One region of the Streptomyces marokkonensis genome, then DNA from elsewhere that is predicted to be linked to it. Evidence: predicted binding sites of a transcription regulator. Region 1 holds the regulator's gene; the other holds the start of a gene.

Evidence for each region. Region 1 encodes HspR, which represses chaperone genes until heat shock. Its sites were predicted from a motif close to TTGAGNNNNNNNNNCTCAA; they were not measured.
Region 2: a site for HspR is predicted at 7,183-7,201, ahead of lon (endopeptidase La). Genes of this name have one in related genera too.

What each region holds. Positions count from the first base shown of each region.
Region 1 is NZ_BAABCQ010000024.1:706-11,044, forward strand. It holds gene dnaK (molecular chaperone DnaK) at 1-1,226, shown strand, start outside; gene grpE (nucleotide exchange factor GrpE) at 1,223-1,969, shown strand; gene dnaJ (molecular chaperone DnaJ) at 2,003-3,208, shown strand; gene ABEA26_RS08670 (heat shock protein transcriptional repressor HspR) at 3,214-3,669, shown strand; gene ABEA26_RS08675 (sugar ABC transporter substrate-binding protein) at 3,844-4,962, shown strand; gene ABEA26_RS08680 (helix-turn-helix transcriptional regulator) at 5,113-6,156, shown strand; gene ABEA26_RS08685 (helix-turn-helix transcriptional regulator) at 6,119-7,102, opposite strand; gene ABEA26_RS08690 (helix-turn-helix transcriptional regulator) at 7,099-8,136, opposite strand; gene ABEA26_RS08695 (hypothetical protein) at 8,414-8,749, shown strand; gene clpB (ATP-dependent chaperone ClpB) at 9,069-10,339, shown strand, end outside.
Region 2 is NZ_BAABCQ010000010.1:36-10,374, reverse strand. It holds gene ABEA26_RS04005 (sensor histidine kinase) at 1-1,716, opposite strand, end outside; gene ABEA26_RS04000 (protein phosphatase 2C domain-containing protein) at 2,157-2,948, shown strand; gene ABEA26_RS03995 (MarR family winged helix-turn-helix transcriptional regulator) at 3,057-3,551, opposite strand; gene ABEA26_RS03990 (lysozyme) at 3,791-4,618, shown strand; gene lon (endopeptidase La) at 4,704-7,160, opposite strand; gene ABEA26_RS03980 (spermidine synthase family protein) at 7,340-8,044, shown strand; gene ABEA26_RS03975 (response regulator transcription factor) at 8,167-8,907, shown strand; gene ABEA26_RS03970 (sensor histidine kinase) at 8,904-10,193, shown strand.

The DNA of each region.
Region 1 (10,339 bases):
AGCAGTTCCAGTCGGGCCACGGCGTGGACCTCGGCAAGGACAAGATGGCCCTCCAGCGCCTGCGCGAGGCCGCCGAGAAGGCCAAGATCGAGCTGTCCTCGTCCACCGAGACCTCGATCAACCTGCCCTACATCACGGCGTCCGCCGAGGGCCCGCTGCACCTGGACGAGAAGCTCACCCGGGCCCAGTTCCAGCAGCTGACGTCCGACCTGCTGGAGCGCTGCAAGACGCCGTTCCACAACGTCATCAAGGACGCCGGCATCCAGCTGTCCGAGATCGACCACGTCGTTCTCGTCGGTGGCTCCACCCGGATGCCCGCCGTCGCGGAGCTCGTCAAGGAGCTGACCGGCGGCAAGGACGCCAACAAGGGCGTCAACCCGGACGAGGTCGTCGCCATCGGCGCCGCCCTGCAGGCCGGTGTCCTCAAGGGCGAGGTCAAGGACGTCCTGCTCCTCGACGTCACCCCGCTGTCCCTCGGTATCGAGACCAAGGGCGGCATCATGACCAAGCTGATCGAGCGGAACACGACGATCCCGACGAAGCGTTCGGAGATCTTCACCACCGCCGAGGACAACCAGCCCTCCGTGCAGATCCAGGTCTACCAGGGCGAGCGCGAGATCGCGGCGTACAACAAGAAGCTCGGTATGTTCGAGCTGACCGGTCTGCCGCCGGCGCCCCGCGGCGTCCCGCAGATCGAGGTCGCCTTCGACATCGACGCCAACGGCATCATGCACGTCACGGCGAAGGATCTCGGCACCGGCAAGGAGCAGAAGATGACCGTCACCGGCGGCTCCTCGCTGCCGAAGGACGAGGTCGACCGGATGCGCCAGGAGGCCGAGAAGTACGCGGAGGAGGACCACGCCCGCCGCGAGGCCGCCGAGTCCCGCAACCAGGGCGAGCAGCTCGTCTACCAGACCGAGAAGTTCCTCAAGGACAACGAGGACAAGGTCCCGGGCGAGGTGAAGACCGAGGTCGAGTCCGCCGTCGCCGAGCTGAAGGAGAAGCTCAAGGGCGAGGACAGCGCCGAGATCCGCACCGCCACGGAGAAGGTCGCCGCCGTCTCGCAGAAGCTGGGCCAGGCCATGTACGCCGACGCCCAGGGCGCGCAGGCCGCCGGTGGCGAGGCTCCGGGCGCGGGCGCGGGTGCCCCCGGTGACAAGGGTGGCGACGACGACGTCGTCGACGCCGAGATCGTGGACGACGAGCGCAAGGACGGTGCCGCGTGACGGAGGAGACCCCGGGTTTTGAAGAGAAGCCCGACGTCCCTTCCGGCGCCACTCCTGACGACGCCGAGCCGCAGGCCGCCGCCTCCGAAGAGGGGGCGGCCCCGGCCGGGGACGCGAACGAGAACGCGGGCCTGGTGGCCCAGCTGGACCAGGTACGCACCGCGCTGAACGAGCGCACGGCGGACCTCCAGCGACTCCAGGCCGAGTACCAGAACTACCGCCGCCGGGTCGAGCGGGACCGCGTAGCGGTCAAGGAGGTCGCTGTCGCGAACCTCCTGTCCGAGCTGCTTCCCGTACTCGACGACATCGGTCGCGCCCGGGACCACGGCGAACTCGTGGGCGGCTTCAAGTCGGTCGCGGAGTCGCTGGAGGCGGTCATCGCCAAGATGGGCCTCCAGCAGTTCGGCAAGGAGGGCGAGCCCTTCGACCCGACGATCCACGAGGCCCTGATGCACTCCTACGCGCCGGACGTCACGGAGACGACGTGCGTGGCGATTCTGCAGCCCGGGTACCGGATCGGCGAGCGCACCATCCGCCCCGCGCGGGTGGCGGTCGCCGAGCCGCAGCCGGGCGCGCAGCCGGGCAAACCGGCCGAGGAGAGCACCGAGGCACAGGCCGACTCCACGGAGAACGCCGCGAACGGCGGAGGCACTGCTGACGCCGAGGACGCCGGGAACGCCGGGAACGCCGGGAACGCCGGGTCCGCCGGGAACAAGGAGAGCGGTGGCCCGGAGGAGGGCTGAGCTCGAAGTGACGAGAGAGGAGGGACGTCGGGGATGAGCACCAAGGACTTCATCGAGAAGGACTACTACAAGGTCCTCGGCGTCCCCAAGGACGCCACCGAGGCCGAGATCAAGAAGGCGTACCGGAAGCTCGCCCGCGAGTACCACCCGGACGCCAACAAGGGGAATGCCAGGGCGGAGGAGCGCTTCAAGGAGATCTCCGAGGCCAACGACATCCTCGGTGACCCCAAGAAGCGCAAGGAGTACGACGAGGCCCGCAGCCTTTTCGGCAACGGCGGTTTCCGTCCGGGGCCGGGCGCGGGCGGCGGCGGCACCTTCAACTTCGACCTGGGCGACCTCTTCGGAGGCGGCGCCCAGGGCGGGGGCGGGGGCCAGAGCGGGGCCGGCGGCTTCGGCGGCGGGCTCGGTGATGTCTTCGGGGGCCTGTTCAACCGCACCGGAGCCGGCGGCGCCGGCACCGGCACGCGGACCCAGCCGCGGCGCGGCCAGGACATCGAGTCCGAGGTCACCCTGAGCTTCATGGAGGCCATCGAGGGCGCGACGGTCCCGCTGCGGATGTCCTCGCAGTCACCCTGCAAGGCCTGTTCGGGCACCGGCGACAAGAACGGCACACCGCGCGTGTGCCCGACCTGCGTCGGTACCGGTCAGGTCGCCCGGGGCTCGGGAGGTGGCTTCTCGCTCACCGACCCGTGCCCGGACTGCAAGGGCCGCGGTCTGATCGCGGAGGACCCCTGCGACGTCTGCAAGGGTTCCGGACGCGCCAAGTCCTCCCGGACCATGCAGGTCCGCATCCCGGCAGGAGTGTCGGACGGTCAGCGCATCCGGCTGCGCGGCAAGGGCACGCCGGGCGAGCGTGGCGGCCCGGCGGGTGACCTGTACGTGGTCGTGCACGTCAAGGACCACCCGGTGTTCGGCCGCAAGGGCGACAACCTCACCGTCACGGTCCCGGTCACCTACGCCGAGGCCGCCCTGGGCGGCGAGGTCCGGGTCCCGACCCTGGGCGGCCCGCCCGTCACGCTGAAGCTGCCGGCGGGCACACCGGGCGGGCGCACCATGCGCGCCCGGGGCAAGGGAGCGGTCCGTAAGGACGGCACCCGCGGTGACCTTCTGGTCACCGTGGAGGTGAGTGTTCCGAAGGACTTGTCGGGGAAGGCTCGTGATGCGCTGGAGGCGTATCGCGAGGCGACCGCGGACGAGGATCCGCGGGCGGAGCTGTTCCAGGCCGCGAAGGGAGCATGACGGAGATGGACGGTCGTCGACGCAATCCGTATGAACTGACCGAGGACACCCCGGTCTACGTCATCTCGGTGGCGGCCCAGCTCTCCGGCCTGCACCCGCAGACCCTGCGCCAGTACGACCGTCTCGGCCTGGTCTCCCCGGACCGCACGGCCGGCCGCGGTCGGCGCTACTCGGCCCGCGACATCGACCTGCTCCGTACGGTGCAGCAGTTGTCGCAGGACGAGGGCATCAACCTGGCCGGAATCAAGCGCATCATCGAACTGGAGAACCAGGTCGCCGCGCTCCAGGCCCGCATGGCGGAGCTGCAGGACGCCCTCGACGGCGCGGCGACGGCGATGCGCCAGCGCGAGGCGGCGGTGCACGCGTCCTACCGCCGCGACCTGGTCCCGTACCAAGAGGTACAGCAGACCAGCGCCCTGGTGGTGTGGCGGCCGAAGCGGCGCGGTCAGTCCCCGGACTGACCGCTCCCACAAGGCAGAACGGCGACGACAGGCCCGGAGGTTCGACCGAACCTCCGGGCCTGTTCGCAACGTTGCTGTCTCATTGGTCTAGTACTTCTTGACGATTTAGTGAAGACAGCGTTGGCTTCCTTCACCTGGGTCACCACAACGCCCGTGTGTCGGAAGGTAAGTGCAGTGAACAGCCGTGCCCGTCGTATCGCCATATCCGTGGCCGCTTCCATGATGGCCCTTTCGCTGTCCGCCTGTGGCGTGCTGGGCGCGTCGGAGACCAGTGACGAGGCGAGTCCGACCAAGGGCGACGACATCACCGTGGGCCTGCTGCTTCCGGAGAAGGAGAACACGCGGTACGAGCACTTCGACTACCCCTTCTTCAAGGCGAAGGTCGCCGAGCTCACGCGCGAGCAGGGCGACGTCAAGTACGCCAACGCCGAGGGGAAGGCCGCGAAGCAGGCCGCCCAGATGCAGCAGATGATCGACGAGAAGGTCGATGTGATCGTCCTGGACGCGGTCGACGCGAAGTCCATCGGTACCAGTGTGGAGAGGGCCGACGACGCGGGCATCCCGGTCATCGCCTACGACCGGCTGGCCGAGGGCCCGGTCGACGCGTACATCTCCTTCGACAACGAGCTGGTCGGCGAGGTCCAGGGCCGCTCCCTCGTCGAGGCGCTCGGCGGCGACGCGGACAGCTCCGACAAGATCGTCATGATGAACGGCGCGTCCACCGACCCGAACGCCAAGCAGTTCAAGGCGGGTGCGATGGCCGAGCTGAACGGCAAGGTGACGATCGCCCAGTCCTTCGACACCAAGGACTGGAAGGCGCAGAACGCCGAAGCCAACATGATCGAGGCGATCGAGAAGATCGGCCTGAAGAACATCGCGGGCGTCTACTCCGCCAACGACAGCATGGCGGGCGGCGTCATCAAGGCCCTGGAGGACGCGGGCGTCACCGACCTGCCGCCGATCACCGGCCAGGACGCGGAACTCACGGCGGTGCAGCGGATCGTCACCGGCGAGCAGTACATGAGCGTGTACAAGTCCTACCCGCAGCAGGCCGAGAGCGCCGCGGAGATGGCCGTGGCGCGGATCCAGGGCCGGGACATCCAGTTCGACGCGCTCGCCCACGACAAGGTCGACAGCCCCACGCACAAGGGCATCCCCGCACAGCTCGTCCCGGTCGTCGCCCTGACCCAGGACAACATCGAGGAGACCGTCATCGCCGACGGCTTCTATAAGGTCTCCGACATCTGCACCGCCAAGTACGCGGAGGAATGCGCGGAGATCGGGCTGAAGTAGTCCCCGACCGGCCCGACAGGTCACCCCTGGCATACCGGTGGTAACCGGTGTTTTCCGGCCGCTGTCCCGTGCGGAGCCGTGTTGCGGACCCGGTCCCGGCCGCGCATAGTTGCGCTGCGGAAAGAGCCGGAACCGGGGGTGGGATGGGTGATGGCCGGGCACGGGGCGGATGAGCATCCACACGGTGCCGACCGGCTGTGCGCTGCCGGGGACCGCGTGTACTCCCGGGCCGTACGACGCGGCCGGTTGCAGCGCCGGGACGCCGAGCCGGTCCCCTGCCTCCTGGAACTGGCTCTGTTGCACCCGGACCCCGACGACATGGACTGGCTGGTGCCGACCTCCCCGCAGGAGGTCATGACCCGCCTGCTGCGCGGGGTCCACGACGAGGTCAGCGCCAGTCAGCGGCGGGTGGGCTCCGCGGTGGAGGCCTTCGAGTGGTACGCGGGCCTCGGCCGGCAGATCCAGACGTCGGCCGGTGCCGAGGGGACGGCGATCCGGGTCCTCGACGGCCTGGCCCGCATCCAGGCGGCGATGGACGAGGCGACACAGGCGTGCACGACGGAGGTGCTCACCGTCCAGCCCGGCGGCATCCGGCGGGAGGCCGAACTGTCGGAAGGGCTGCACCGGGCGCTGGCGCTGCGCGGGCGCGGGGTGCGGATGCGGGACCTGTACACGCACGTCGCCCGGCACGGGCAGGGCCTGCTCAACTACCTGGAGCTGATGGGCGACACGGTGGAGGCCCGCACCCTCGACGAGGTCGTCGACCGCCTCATCCTCTTCGACCGCACGGTGGCCTTCATCCCCGCCAACAACGAGCGCACGATGGCCCTGGAGCTGCGCCACCCCGCACTGGTCGCCTACCTGGGCACCGTCTTCGAGCGCCTGTGGCGCCTGGCGATCCCCCTGACCGCCCCACTCCCCGACACCGGCATCGAGGGCATCTCCCACCGCGAGCAGTCCATCGCGGCACTCCTGGCGGAGGGCCACCAGGACGCGGTGATCGCGGAGCGCCTGGGGATAAGCGTCCGCACGGCCCGCGCCCACATCGCTCGCCTCTCGGAGACCCTGGGCGCGACCAGTCGCACGCAGTTGGGGGTACGCATCGCCCATGCGGGCCTGGACGGCTCCCCGCGCGGCACGGCGCCGGCCGCCCCCGTCAGTGTTCCTGGTCCAGAATCCCCGACCGCCCGATGAGGTAGCCGAGCTGTGCCCGGCTCTCGCTGCCGAGGGTGGCGGCGAGTTTGGCGATGTGGACGCGGGCGGTACGGACGTTCATGCCGAGGCGGTCGGCTATGTCGGTGTCGGTGTGTCCTTCGACGAGGAGGGCGGCGATGGCACGTTGACGGGGGGTGATGCCGTTGAGGGTGGGTCGGCGGACGGCTTGGGGGTGCATGGGGGTGGCCAGGTGCCAGAGCCGGTCGAAGGTGTTGATGAAGTAGGCGATCAGGGCGGGGTGGCGTACTTCGAGGGCGAGGGTGCGGTCGGCGCTGGCGGGGATGAAGGCGACGGTGCGGTCCACGATGATGAGGCGTTCGGTCACTTCGTCGAGGGTGCGGGCTTCCACGTCGCCTGTCAGGCGCTCGTAACGGGCGCGTGCGTACGGGGCGTGACGGATGGTGTGCTGATAGAGAGCGCGCATGCGAGCGCCACGGTCGAGAAAGGCCTGGTCCCGCTTGATGGCTCCTGCGAGGATGTCAGGGCGCCTGGTGACCTTCGAATCGTGGGGCTGAATCGCCAGCAACTCCTGCCTGCCCTCGGCCATGGCGTCCTCGATGGCCTGTCCGGTCCGCTCCTTGCTACTGAGGATTCTGAGTGCCGGAGTGTCCTCGCTCGCCGCCGCACGCGTGCCTAGGCGCATGAGGGGTTCGAAGACATCCGCCAGGTGTTCACCACGCCGTCGCTCACGGGCTATGCGGTCTTCCGACGTGCGCAGCAGTCGTTGCAGGGCGACGGTCGGTGCGGTCGGCTCCAGCCGGTCCAGGTCGTCGATGACTGGGTGCAGGAGACCGATGTCGATCAGACAGGGCGCCGTCGCTGCCGTGGTGCTGGGCACACCGCCTTCACGCAGTGCGCGGGAGTACAGCTCGAGACCCGTCTCGCACAGTGCCTCGTCTCCGTGCCGGTGCGTCCCGTCAGTCATGCGTGGCTTTCCCCCCCGAGATCCCGGTGCGCCTGCTCGAGGATCCCTGACTGGGCTATGAGGTAGCCGAGCTGGGCGCGGCTTCCGCTTCCCAGGGCTGTCGCCAGTTTTGCGATGTGCGCCCGGCAGGTGCGGACGTTCATGCCGAGGCGGCGGGCGATGGCTTCGTCGACGTGGCCCTCCACGAGGAGCTTGGCGATGGAGTGCTGGATGTCGGTGATGCCGTCGGGGGCGGTCTCATACGGCGTTCCGGTCTTGAGCGGCACCGCGCGTGACCACATGAACTCGAAGACCTTGATCAGATACTGGACAAGACCGGGGTGGCGCAGTTCCAGGGCGACTTGCCGGTCCTCTCTTGTCGGGATGAAGGCCACGGTCTCGTCGCAGATGATGAGCCGCTCCACCAGTTCATCGATCGTGCGTACCTCGACCTTGCCGTTGGCGATCTGGTCCACGTAGGCCAAGGTCTCGGGGCTGTGTCGGGCGGTATGTTGGTACAGCGTCCGCAATCGCACTCCGCGCTCGATCAGCGGTCTGTCGCGCTCGAGCCCCTTCAAGAGGTTGCTCTCCAGCCGACGGCCACCGGGCTGCACGGCGAGTACCTCGGTCTGGCACTCGGAGGTTGCGAGGTTGAGCGCCGAGTTGATCCGGTCCCTGCCCTCCAGCACAGTGATGGCGTGGGCGGACGCGTTGCTCTGGGTGCTCGCGGCCATGAACGGCTCGAAGACGTCAGCCAGTTGGACGGAGAGGCGCCTGCGCTCCGTGATCTCCCGTTCAATCGGATGAAGACGCTGTGCGAGGGCGACCGTCGGAGGCACGGGGCGCAGCCAGGTGGCGTCGTCGGGATCAGGGTGGAGCAGGGCGAATTCCATCAGGCAGGGGGCCGACTCGATGTCCGCACGAGCGACACGACCGGCACGTAGGGCACCGACGTATATTCGGCTGCCTTCGTCACACAGTTCGGTTATGGCATGGGGATGTGCCGTCTGTGTCTCGTTTGTCCCCAATTGTCCACCCCCCAGGGTCCTGAACATGCAGGAACATGATGCACCGATTGTGTGGCCATGACGTGCCTGAATGAGCCATCGTCTTATCTGACGGGGGAAGAGGAGACCATCGAGTGAGGACGAAGCCGACTATGAGTAAGAGAATGCTTCGCTCGGTACTTGCCGCTGCTCTTTCCGCCGTCGTGGTGTTTGGGGCCGCGAGCGGCCTGGCCGGCGAGTCCAGTGATGTCCAGGCGGGTACCGAGTCGATCCGAGTGGTCGTTGGCGGAGATCACACCGACGACACCTCCTGGAACTGATCGCGATGACGACGCCACCCGACGACCGCTCCTTCCGGCGCGAGATGGCCACCGCCTATCGCTCCGGCTGGCACTTCATCGACCTGGTCACCGCGATTCCCCACTCCGGTGACTCCCTGATGGTGACCGTCTTCGGTGAGCCGGTCGTCGTCACGCTGGACGAGGACGGCGACGTGCGCGCCTACCGGTGTCTGCGGCGGCCTCGGGGGGCGCCGCAGCCCGTGCGGTGTGCCATCCGGTACGGAATGATCTTTGTGAACCTGGACCAGCGGGACCACCGGCTCGCGCAGCCGGAGATCCCCGAAGTGAGGACCATCTCAGCCACCCCCCGCAGTGCCTGACGCGATTCCCCCGTCGCAACAGATCGCTCAGGTGCTTCCCCCCGGCAGCGGCGTCACCGTGACCTGAACACGGTGACGCCGCTGTCGTTTGCGGTGACATTTCGGAGTACCTCCCTGTACCTCCCTGTCGCCGACCTGGCTGGAAATCTTCTCGCGCCGTGTGGGCACTCGCGGAGGGGAAGCCGGTGATCGTACGGAGGGGGCACAACCCGCGGCTCTTCCTTGAGCGGAATAGGCTCAACTTTGTGTACGTTGTCCGAGTCAGCACTGGGAGACACGGCCGACCGCCGACGGCCGACGCGAGGAGGGAAGCCAGAACGTGGACGCCGAGCTGACCAACCGGAGCCGGGACGCGATCAACGCGGCCAGCAACCGGGCCGTGACCGAGGGGAACGCCGACCTCACCCCCGCCCACCTGCTCCTGGCCCTGCTTCAGGGGCAGGACAACGAGAACATCACCGATCTGCTCGCCGCCGTGGAGGCCGACCTCGCCGCCGTGCGCTCCGGCGCCGAGCGCATCGTCGCCGGCCTGCCCAGCGTGACCGGGTCCACGGTCGCGCCGCCGCAGCCCAGTCGTGAGATGCTCGCCGTGGTCGCCGACGCCCAGGCCCGCGCCAAGGATCTCGGGGACGAGTACCTCTCCACCGAGCACCTGCTCCTCGGCATCGCCGCGAAGGGCGGCGCGGCCGGTGAGGTACTGGAGGGGCAGGGTGCCAGTGCGAAGAAGCTGCAAGAGGCCTTCCGCAAGGCCAGGGGAGGGCGTCGAGTGACCACCGCCGACCCCGAGGGTCAGTACAAGGCGCTGGAGAAGTTCGGCACCGACTTCACCGCCGCCGCCCGAGAGGGCAAGCTCGATCCCGTCATCGGGCGGGACCAGGAGATCCGGCGCGTCGTGCAGGTGCTGTCCCGCCGCACCAAGAACAACCCCGTCCTCATCGGCGAGCCCGGCGTCGGCAAGACCGCCGTCGTCGAGGGGCTCGCCCAGCGCATCGTCAAGGGGGACGTGCCCGAGTCCCTCAAGAACAAGCGGCTGGTCGCGCTCGACCTCGGCGCGATGGTCGCCGGGGCCAAGTACCGCGGCGAGTTCGAGGAGCGGCTGAAGACCGTCCTCGCCGAGATCAAGGACTCCGACGGGCAGATCGTCACCTTCATCGACGAGCTGCACACCGTCGTGGGGGCCGGGGCCGGCGGCGACTCCGCCATGGACGCCGGGAACATGCTCAAGCCCATGCTCGCGCGCGGTGAGCTGCGCATGGTCGGCGCGACCACGCTCGACGAGTACCGGGAGCGGATCGAGAAGGACCCGGCGCTGGAGCGGCGCTTCCAGCAGGTGCTGGTCGCCGAGCCGACCGTCGAGGACTCGATCGCCATCCTGCGCGGGCTCAAGGGGCGGTACGAGGCGCACCACAAGGTGCAGATCGCGGACAGCGCGCTGGTGGCCGCCGCCACCCTGTCCGACCGGTACATCACCTCCCGCTTCCTGCCCGACAAGGCCATCGACCTCGTCGACGAGGCCGCCTCGCGGCTGCGCATGGAGATCGACTCGTCGCCCGTCGAGATCGACGAACTCCAGCGCGCCGTCGACCGGCT
Region 2 (10,339 bases), on a different contig from region 1:
CTCGTACCGCTCGATCTCGCTGACCGCGGCCCGGACGACGTCGACCAGCGGCACCGGCCCGGCACTGTGCTGGACGTGCTCGGTGCCGGCGAGCACGAGGAGGTTCTCGCTGTGCCGGCGCATGACCGTGGCGAAGTGGTCGAGCTTGAACAGGGTGGCCAGGCGGTCCGGGTCCTGCTCGCGCTCCTCCAGGCTCTCGATGACCGCGAGCTGCCGCTCGACCAGGCCGAGGGTGCGCAGCGCGAGGTTGACGAAGGTGGAGCCGATGCTCTTGCGTACGACGTCCAGCTGGGCGGCGGACTCGGCGAGTTCGGCCCGCAGTTCCTCGCGGGCGTCGGCCATCCTCTGCCGCTGGCCGACGAGGTGCTTGCGATCGGACTCCAGCGTGTTGACGCGCTCGGCGAGCGTGCCGGCGTGCGCGTGCAGGGCGTTGACGGAGCGGACGACCTGGGCGAACTCGTCGTTGCGGCCGGTGAAGGCGACCGGCTCCTGGGCCGTGGGGGCCTCCGCGTCGGCCAGCCGGGCCGAACCGCGGCGCAGCACGGAGAGCGGGCGGGTGAGGGTGCGGGCCATGGCGGTGGCGACGCCGACGGCGAGCAGCATCAGGGCGCCGAGGGCGGCGATCCGGACCTCCAGCGCGGTGACGTCGTCGTCGCGCAGCTGCTCCAGGGCCGTGGTGCGCTTCTCGTAGAGGGCGGACTCGGCACCGCGCATGGCGTCGACGCGGGCCGAGAGCGTGGCGTCCAGCTTCTTGACGCCGGTGCCGAGGTCGTCGTCGGAGAGCGTCGGCTCGTCCGTGAGGCCGGCGAGGTACTTCTCGGCGGAGTTGACGTCCGGGCCGGCGACGGTGGAGTCGAAACTGTCCCGCGCCTCCTTGGGCGCGCCCTCGCGGAAGTCGGCGAGGGCGGCGTCGGAGCGCACCCGGGCCTGCTGGGCGGCGGCGGCGAGCGCGTCGCGCTGCTCGGCGTCGGCGTCCGAGGACGTGGTCGTCTCGGTCGGCAGGCCGGTGATCGGGTCGATGACGGTCTCGGTGGTGCTCGGCACGTTCAGGGCCGCGAGCAGCAGGCCGCGGGTGGCGGCGGCCTGCTGGACGGCGGTGTCCAGCTCGGCGAGGGCGTACGCGCCGGCGCCCGCGCGGGGCGGCATCAGCTCGGCCAGCTCCTCGGCCAGCGCGTGGAGCTCGGTGATCGCCTCCGAGTACGCCTCGTGCGCCTGGAGAGCGGTGCTCTTGCCGGTGAGCGCCGCCCGGCGCAGTGCCGCGACGGCGTCGAGGTCCTCGCGCAGGGAGGCGGGCGTGTCGGTGTCGGCGCGCAGCTCCTCCACCTGCCGGTCGACCCGTGCGCTGCGCTGCTCGGAAGGCGCCTTGGACCTGGGACGGCCGGCGGCGATGTACGGGGTGACCTCGTCGCGCTCGTCGGCGAGGGAGTGGGCAAGGGTCAGCGCGCCCTGGGTCTGCTCGGCGAGCGTCACCAGTTCCTGGGCGTCGTGCAGTTGCCCGGAGGCAGCCACGACCGAGGGGGCTCCGGCTCCGGCGATGGCGGCGGCCACGACCGTCACCGCGACGATGAGGCGGTTGCGTACGTGGGTCGGACGGCCCTTGCCGACGGGGGACACCGGCGGCGGGGTCGAGGTGCCGGGGGTGCGCTCCGCGCTTCCCGCGGGGGCCGTCTGCTTGGCTGTGCGACGAGGCCGCGTCTTGTGCACCGGTGCTCGCATTCCTGACTCGTGTACCCGTGGGCCCGGGTGGCGCTCCGTCAACTGACCGGCCGGCGTGTGCACTTTCCGCCACGCCCTGGGCTGCCTCCCGGCCGCCGGCTGCGCTTCGGACGGGGCGACCGCGTGTGCAGGGCAGGCCCTCCACCGGTTCCCGACCCTTCCAGTGCCGGTGGGCGGTGGGCATGCATCGTCCGACCCGCCACCCGAAGGAGTGAACCCCGGACGGGAGTTGGTGGGCAAGTTCCTCCGGCTCGTGCGACGAGCCTGTGCGGCGCGCCGGTTGGACGTCTGCGACGGGCGGTGGCACTATGTGCCGCCGCGCGTTGCCGGAGTACGGAATTCCACCTCAAATCCGGCGCCTGACCTGCGCCGCCGCGTCGCTCCCGGAGAAGTTGCCGGCCTCTTGCGGACCCTGTGAAGGGGTCGTGCAGACTGGCCGGATGCGTACGGAACTCGTCTCGGAACCCGGCCTCGCGGACCGTCCCAACGAGGACTTCGCGAGCGTCGGGCTACCGGCCTCGGGGCAGGGTGGTTCACTCGTCGTGCTGGACGGTGTGACACCGCCGCGGAGCGGGACGGGTTGTCTGCATTCCGTGCCCTGGTTCACCGCGCGCCTCGGCGGCGCCCTGACCGAACTGACCGTTTCACTCCCGGATGTCCCCCTCGCCGAAGCCCTGTCCCGCGCCATCGCTCGTACCTCGGCAGCACACTCGGAAACCTGTGACCTTTCTCACTCGCGGACTCCGCAGGCAACCGTGGTCGCCGCCCGCTGGTCCCCCGCGGGGGTCGAGTACCTGGTCCTGTCCGACTCGGCCCTGCTCGTGGAGGCCCCCGACGGCACGGTCACGGCGGTTCTGGACGACCGGCTGGCCCGGCTGCCTCGCTCGGCTCTCGCCACGGACGCGCTGGTGGACGCGGGCTACCGCAACAAGGAGGGCGGCTTCTTCACGGCCGCGGCCGACCCGGCGGTGGCGGCGCGGGCCGTGACGGGGGTGCTGCCGCGCGGCGAGGTACGAACACTGGCGGCACTGACGGACGGTGCCGCGCGGTGGGTGGAGACGTTCCGGGAGGGTGACTGGACGGACTGCCTCGCGCTGGTGCGCAAGCAGGGCGCGCAGGCGCTGGTGGACCGCGTACGGGAGCTGGAGCGCGCCGACGCCGCCGGGGCCCGGGAGTGTCTGGGGCGCGGCAAGACGCACGACGACGCGACCGTGGCGTACGCGGAGCTCTGAGCGCCGGAGAGGATGCCGGGGAGAGCCCGGAGGAACGCTCCCGGACCCAGAGCGCTGATAGAGGACGCCGGGAGACAGCGTCGGGAGGGAACGCCGCGGGAGGCGGCCCTACTTCTCCATCCCCCGGTTCAGCTGCTGGAGCAGCCGGGCCAGCTCCGTCACCTCACGCGGGTCCCAGTCGGCGAGCCGGCCGGCGTACCGCGCGCGGCGGGCCTCCCGTACCCGGCTGACGCGCGCCTGGCCCTCCGGGGTCAGGGTGATCAGCCAGGCACGGCCGTCGGCGGGGTCGGGTTCCCGGGCCACGAGGCCGAGTTCCTCCAGGGCACGCAGTTGACGGGACATCGTTGCCTTGCCGACGCCGATGTAGGCCGCGAGCTCCGTGGCCCGCTGCCCTCCGCACTGGCCGAGCCGCACGAGCAGGCCGTACGCGGACGGCTCCAGGTCGGGGTGGACCTCTCGCGCCATCTCGCCCTGGCTGGCCCGGGCCCGCCGGAGCAGGACCGTCAGCTCCCGTTCCAGCGCCAGGAACTCCGGTTGGTTCACACCACTGCCGGACGCTTCGCGTTCGACTCCCCGACCGCCGCCGTTCCCGCCTTCGTGCACGTCAGCCCCTGCCTCGTTTTTCCCGGTCCTGAAAGTTTCCGCCACCGGCCCGTCATCACCGCAGCTCGGCAAGTATTTCGCAGGCTTAGACCAACGGAAGCTCCTGGCCCCTCTTCCCACCTCCGTTCTACGTGCGTAGCGTCGTCACCGGACCCACGGGTGGCATGCTCACGCCACCCCCGGGTTCTCCCCACCCGCGCATCCCCCACCGAGCACCACCGAGCCATCGGAGGCACGTCATGCCCGTGCACAGATCCGGATCGGCCCGCGGACGGCGCTTCGCCGTCACGGGGACCCTGCTCGCCGCGTTGTCCCTGGTATTCACCCTCCCCGCGCACTCCTCGTCGGCCGCCGACACCCCGCCCCGCGGCTCCGCCCACATGGGTATGGGCGTCCTGGAGCACGACGGACGGCACGGCACACCGGTCCCCGGCCGTGCCACCCAGACGGAGGGCGTCGACGTCTCCAGCCACCAGGGCAACGTCGCCTGGTCGACCCTGTGGAACAGCGGGGTCAAGTGGGCCTACGTCAAGGCCTCCGAGGGGACGTACTACACCAACCCCTACTTCGCCCAGCAGTACAACGGCTCGTACAACGTCGGCATGATCCGCGGCGCCTACCACTTCGCCACCCCGGACACGACGAGCGGCGCCGCCCAGGCCAACTACTTCGTCGACCACGGCGGCGGCTGGTCCCGCGACGGCAAGACGCTGCCGGGCGCGCTGGACATCGAGTGGAACCCCTACGGGGCCACTTGCTACGGCAAGTCGCAGAGCCAGATGGTCTCCTGGATCCGCGACTTCCTGAACACCTACAAGGCGCGCACCGGCCGCGACGCCGTGATCTACACGGCCACCAGCTGGTGGACCCAGTGCACCGGCAACTACAGCGGCTTCGCGGCCAACAACCCGCTGTGGGTCGCCCGGTACGCCTCCTCGGTGGGGACGCTGCCGGCGGGCTGGCCTTACTACACGATGTGGCAGTACACCTCGTCCGGACCGACGGTCGGGGACCACAACAAGTTCAACGGGGCGCTGGACCGCGTCCGGGCGCTCGCCAACGGCTGAACCGGATCACAGAGGGCAGGGCCCCGGCCTCCTTCCTGGGAGCCCCGGGCCCTGCCTCCTTCCGGCCGCGTCCTCGCACCAGTGCCTAAGGCGTGGTAGCCACCCCCGTCGCCGCGACCGGAACCTGGGACCCCATACCGTTCGTCATACCGTTCGTCGCCGGGGCGAGCGCCAGTTCCAGGGCCTGGCGGACGTCGGAGACGGCGTGGACGTCGAGCTTGTCCAGCACCTCGGCCGGGACGTCGTCCAGGTCGGGCTCGTTGCGCTTGGGGATGATCACCGTGGTGACGCCCGCCCGGTGCGCCGCGAGCAACTTCTGCTTGACCCCGCCGATCGGCAGCACCCGGCCGGTCAGCGAGACCTCGCCGGTCATCGCCACGTCGGTGCGGACCAGCCGGCCGGAGAGCAGCGAGGCCAGCGCCGTGGTCATCGTGACGCCGGCGCTCGGGCCGTCCTTGGGGACCGCGCCCGCCGGGAAGTGGATGTGCACGCCCCGGTCCTTGAGGTCGGCCACCGGCAGCTCCAGCTCGGCACCGCGGCTGCGCAGGAAGCTCAGCGCGATCTGCGCCGACTCCTTCATCACGTCGCCCAGCTGACCGGTCAGGGTCAGGCCCGCCGCGCCCGTCTCCGGGTCGGCCAGCGACGCCTCCACGTACAGGACGTCGCCGCCCGCGCCGGTGACCGCGAGGCCCGTCGCCACGCCCGGCACCGAGGTGCGCCGCTCCGCCGGGTCCTGGGCGGACTCGGGCACATGGTGCGGCCGGCCGATCAGGGCGCGCAGGGCGCCGTCGGTGACGGTGAACGGCAGCTCCCGTTCGCCCAGCTCGTGCTGGGCGGCCACCTTGCGCAGCAGCCGGGCGATCGACCGCTCCAGGGTGCGTACGCCCGCCTCACGGGTGTACTCGCCGGCCAGCTTGCGCAGCGCGCCCTCGTCGACCGTGACTTCCTCCGGGTCCAGGCCGGCCCGCTCCAGCTGGCGCGGGAGCAGGTGGTCACGGGCGATGACGACCTTCTCGTCCTCGGTGTAGCCGTCGAGGCGGACCAGCTCCATACGGTCGAGCAGGGCCTCCGGGATGGCTTCCAGAACGTTGGCGGTCGCGAGGAACACGACGTCGGACAGGTCGAGCTCGACCTCCAGGTAGTGGTCCCGGAAGGTGTGGTTCTGCGCCGGGTCGAGGACTTCGAGCAGGGCGGCGGCCGGGTCGCCCCGGAAGTCCGAGCCGACCTTGTCGATCTCGTCGAGGAGCACGACCGGGTTCATCGACCCGGCCTCCTTGACGGCGCGCACGATTCGCCCCGGCAGCGCGCCGACGTACGTACGCCGGTGGCCGCGGATCTCGGCCTCGTCGCGGACGCCGCCGAGGGCGACCCGGACGAACTCGCGGCCCATCGCGTGGGCGACGGACTCGCCGAGGCTGGTCTTGCCCACGCCGGGCGGACCGACCAGCGCCAGGACGGCACCGCCGCGCCGGCCTCCGACGACGCCGAGGCCCCGGTCGCCGCGCCGCTTGCGCACCGCCAGGTACTCGGTGATCCGCTCCTTGACGTCGTCCAGGCCCGCGTGCTCGGCGTCGAGGACGGCCCGGGCGCCCTGGATGTCGTAGGCGTCCTCGGTGCGGACGGTCCACGGCAGTTCGAGGACGGTGTCGAGCCAGGTGCGGATCCAGGAGCCCTCGGGCGACTGGTCGGAGGACCGCTCCAGCTTGTCGACCTCCTTGAGCGCGGCCTCGCGGACCTTCTCGGGCAGGTCGGCGGCCTCGACGCGGGCGCGGTAGTCGTCGGACTCCTCGCCCTCCCGCTCACCGTTGATCTCGCGCAGCTCCTTGCGCACGGCCTCGAGCTGGCGGCGCAGCAGGAACTCCCGCTGCTGCTTGTCGACACCCTCCTGGACGTCCTTGGCGATGGTCTCGGCGACGTCCTGTTCGGCGAGGTGGTCGCGGAGCTGCTGGGTGGCGAGCTTGAGGCGGGCGACCGGGTCGGCGGTCTCCAGGAGCCCGAGCTTCTGCTCGGTGGTGAGGAAGGGCGAGTAGCCCGAGTTGTCGGCGAGCGCGGAGACGTCGTCGATGGCCTGGACGCGGTCCACGACCTGCCAGGCGCCGCGCTTGCGCAGCCAGGCGGTGGCCAGTGCCTTGTACTCCTTCACCAGCTCGGCGACCTGGCCGGGCAGGGGCTCGGGCACGGTCTCGTCGACGCGCGTGCCCTCGACCCACAGCGCGGCGCCGGGGCCGGTGGTGCCGGCACCGATCCGCACGCGGTGGAGACCTCGGATCAGGGCGCCCGGGTCGCCGTCGGCCAGCCTGCCGACCTGCTCGACCGTGCCGAGGACACCGGTCCTGGCGTAGGTGCCGTCGACGCGCGGGACGAGCAGAACCCGGGGCTTGCCGGGCTCGGAGCGCGCGGCGGCCTGGGCGGCCTCCACCGCGGCGCGTACCTCGGCGTCGCTCAGGTCCAGGGGGACGACCATCCCGGGCAGCACCACCTCGTCGTCGAGCGGCAGCACGGGCAGGGTGAGCGGTGTGACGGCTTCGGACTCAGTAGCCATGATCTCCCCTTCGGCAGTCAACTTGAGTTACATCGACTCAATGAAAGGGAGTCACCGATTGTTCCCCGACGGGTGTTCGCTGTGAGCGATCAAGGAGTGGAGGGCGCTTCGCTCCCACAGGGCGCAAGCGCGGCCGGACTGTCCGGCATTCCCCCTCGACCGGCTGCCAGGATGGGTCGATGCCCATCACTTCCCATGACCCCTACGCCTACGACATCCCCGAAGTGCTGGACCGTCGCGAGGGCCCGCACGGTGAGATCGTCCTGCGTCGGCACGGGGCGTTGCTGCAGATCATCGCGAACGGCTGCTTCCTGATGGACACCTCCGACGGGCGTTCGGAGCGACGACTGGTCGACGCGGCGGCCGACGCGCTCGCCGCCGACGGGGGACGGCGGGCGCCGCACCTGCTCATCGGCGGGCTCGGCGTCGGCTTCTCGCTCGCACACGCGGCCGCCGATCCCCACTGGGGCCGGATCGCGGTCGTCGAGCGCGAGCGCGCCGTCATCGACTGGCACCGGGAGGGACCGCTGGCCGCACTGTCCGCCGAGGCGCTGGCCGATCCGCGCGCGGAGATCGTGGAAGCGGATCTGGTGCGGTACGTCAATGAGACTTCCGACACATACGACGCACTCTGCCTCGACATCGACAACGGCCCCGGCTGGACCGTCACGGAGGGCAACGACGGGCTGTACGCACCGACCGGACTGGCGGGCTGCGCCCGGGTGTTGAGGGCCGGCGGAATACTTGCCGTATGGTCTGCCCAGCCCTCCCCGGAATTCGAAGAAACCTTGCGTAATGCCGGGTTCCAGCAGGTGCGTACCGAAGAGATCCCCGTTGCCCGGGGCGTTCCTGACGTCGTCCACCTCGCCGTCGGGCCTGGATAGCAAAGGGACGGTGACTCCCCGTACGCTGCTGCCCTGACGCGGTCATTCAAGCGTCAATCGCAGTCATGCGCAGACGAGGAATCACCCCACTGATTCCGGTAAGCACACCTCAGGGGCGGGCGATGGAGCAGACACAGACCTCCCACAACGGCACGGCGACGGCTACTCCGGGCGCGCAGCGACGCGTACTGGTGGTCGAGGACGATCAGACGATCGTGGACGCCATCGCGACCCGCCTGCGCGCCGAAGGATTCCTGGTGCAAACGGCGGGCGACGGTCCGGCCGCCGTCGACACGGCCGAGGCATGGCAGCCCGACCTGCTGATCCTCGACATCATGCTGCCCGGCTTCGACGGTCTGGAGGTCTGCCGCCGCGTGCAGGCCGCCCGGCCGGTGCCGGTACTGATGCTCACCGCGCGCGACGACGAGACGGACATGCTGGTCGGGCTCGGCGTGGGCGCCGACGACTACATGACGAAGCCGTTCTCGATGCGCGAGCTGGCGGCGCGCGTGCACGTACTGCTGCGCAGGGTGGAGCGGGCCGTCGTGGCCGCCTCGACGCCGCGCAGCGGCATCCTGCGCCTCGGCGAGCTGGAGATCGACCACGCGCAGCGCCGGGTGCGGGTGCGCAGCGAGGACGTCCACCTCACCCCCACCGAGTTCGACCTGCTGGTCTGCCTCGCGAACACCCCGCGCGCGGTGCTCTCCCGTGAGCAGCTGCTGGCCGAGGTGTGGGACTGGGCGGACGCCTCCGGCACACGGACCGTGGACAGCCACATCAAGGCGCTGCGCCGCAAGATCGGCGCCGAGCGCATCCGTACGGTGCACGGCGTGGGCTACGCGCTGGAGACGCCGACGCCATGAGCCGTGGACGGGACGCCGCGCGGAGGGGCTCCGGCTCCCGGATCCCTGGTTCCCGGATCCCTGGTTCCCGGAGCCCCGGCTCCCCGAACACCGGCTCCCCGAACACCGGCTCCCCGAGCCCCGGCTCCCGGAAGTGCGGCACACAGAACACCGGCTCCCGGAAGCCCGGCTCACAGAACGCTGGTTCCCCCGGCACCGGCTCCCAGAGCACCGGGGAGCCGTGGGTCGGCGTACGCCCGTTCTCGATCAAGACCAAGCTGGGCGCGCTGGTCGTCACGTCGGTGCTGATCACCACCGGTCTCTCGGTGATCGCGGTGCACACCAAGACGGAACTTCGCTTCATCACGGTCTTCTCGATGATCGCCACGCTGCTGATCACCCAGTTCGTGGCGCACTCGCTGACCGCGCCACTGGACGAGATGAACGCCGTGACCCGGTCCATCTCGCACGGCGACTACACGCGCCGGGTCCGCGAGAACCGCCGCGACGAGCTGGGCGACCTGGCCGTCACCATCAACCGCATGGCCGACGACCTGGAGGCCCAGGACCTCCAGCGCAAGGAGCTGGTGGCGAACGTCTCGCACGAGCTGCGTACCCCCATCGCGGGTCTGCGGGCGGTGCTGGAGAACATCGTCGACGGGGTCACCGAGGCCGATCCGGAGACCATGCGAACGGCGCTCGGACAGACGGAGCGGCTCGGCCGGCTGGTGGAGACCCTGCTGGACCTCTCCCGCCTGGACAACGGCGTCATACCGCTGCGCAAGCGGCGCTTCGAGGTGTGGCCGTACCTCTCCGGCGTGCTGAAGGAGGCCAACATGGTCGCCTCGGCGCGCGCGGGCATAGCGTCCGGGTCCGGCAGTCACAGCCGCACCGACGTACATCTGGCCCTCGACGTCTTCCCGCCGGACCTGACCGCGCACGCCGACCCCGAGCGCATCCACCAGGTCGTCGCGAACCTCATCGACAACGCGGTCAAGCACAGCCCACCGCACGGCCGGGTGACAGTCAGGGCGCGGTGCGGGGACCTTCCGGAATCACTCGAGCTGGAGGTTCTCGACGAAGGCCCCGGCATTCCGCGCTCGGAGTGGCGCCGGGTGTTCGAGCGGTTCAACCGCGGTTCGGTGTCCCGGCCGCATGGTCCGGGCAGCGACGGCGGCACCGGGCTCGGCCTGGCGATCGCACGCTGGGCGGTGGATCTGCACGGCGGCAGGATCGGGGTGGCCGAATCCGAGCGGGGCTGCCGGATTCTCATCACTCTTCCGGGCCTGCCGTCGGCATCGAGTTGACGTAGGGTTCGAAGCGGAGCGTCAAGATCCACTGACGTCCGCGCCGGCGGACACGTGCGATCAGGCACAGGACCGCGTTTTCTCGACGCCGGGTCCAGGTCTCCCCTTCCCGCACGCAGTGGAACCTCGCTTGTTTCCCGCCATTT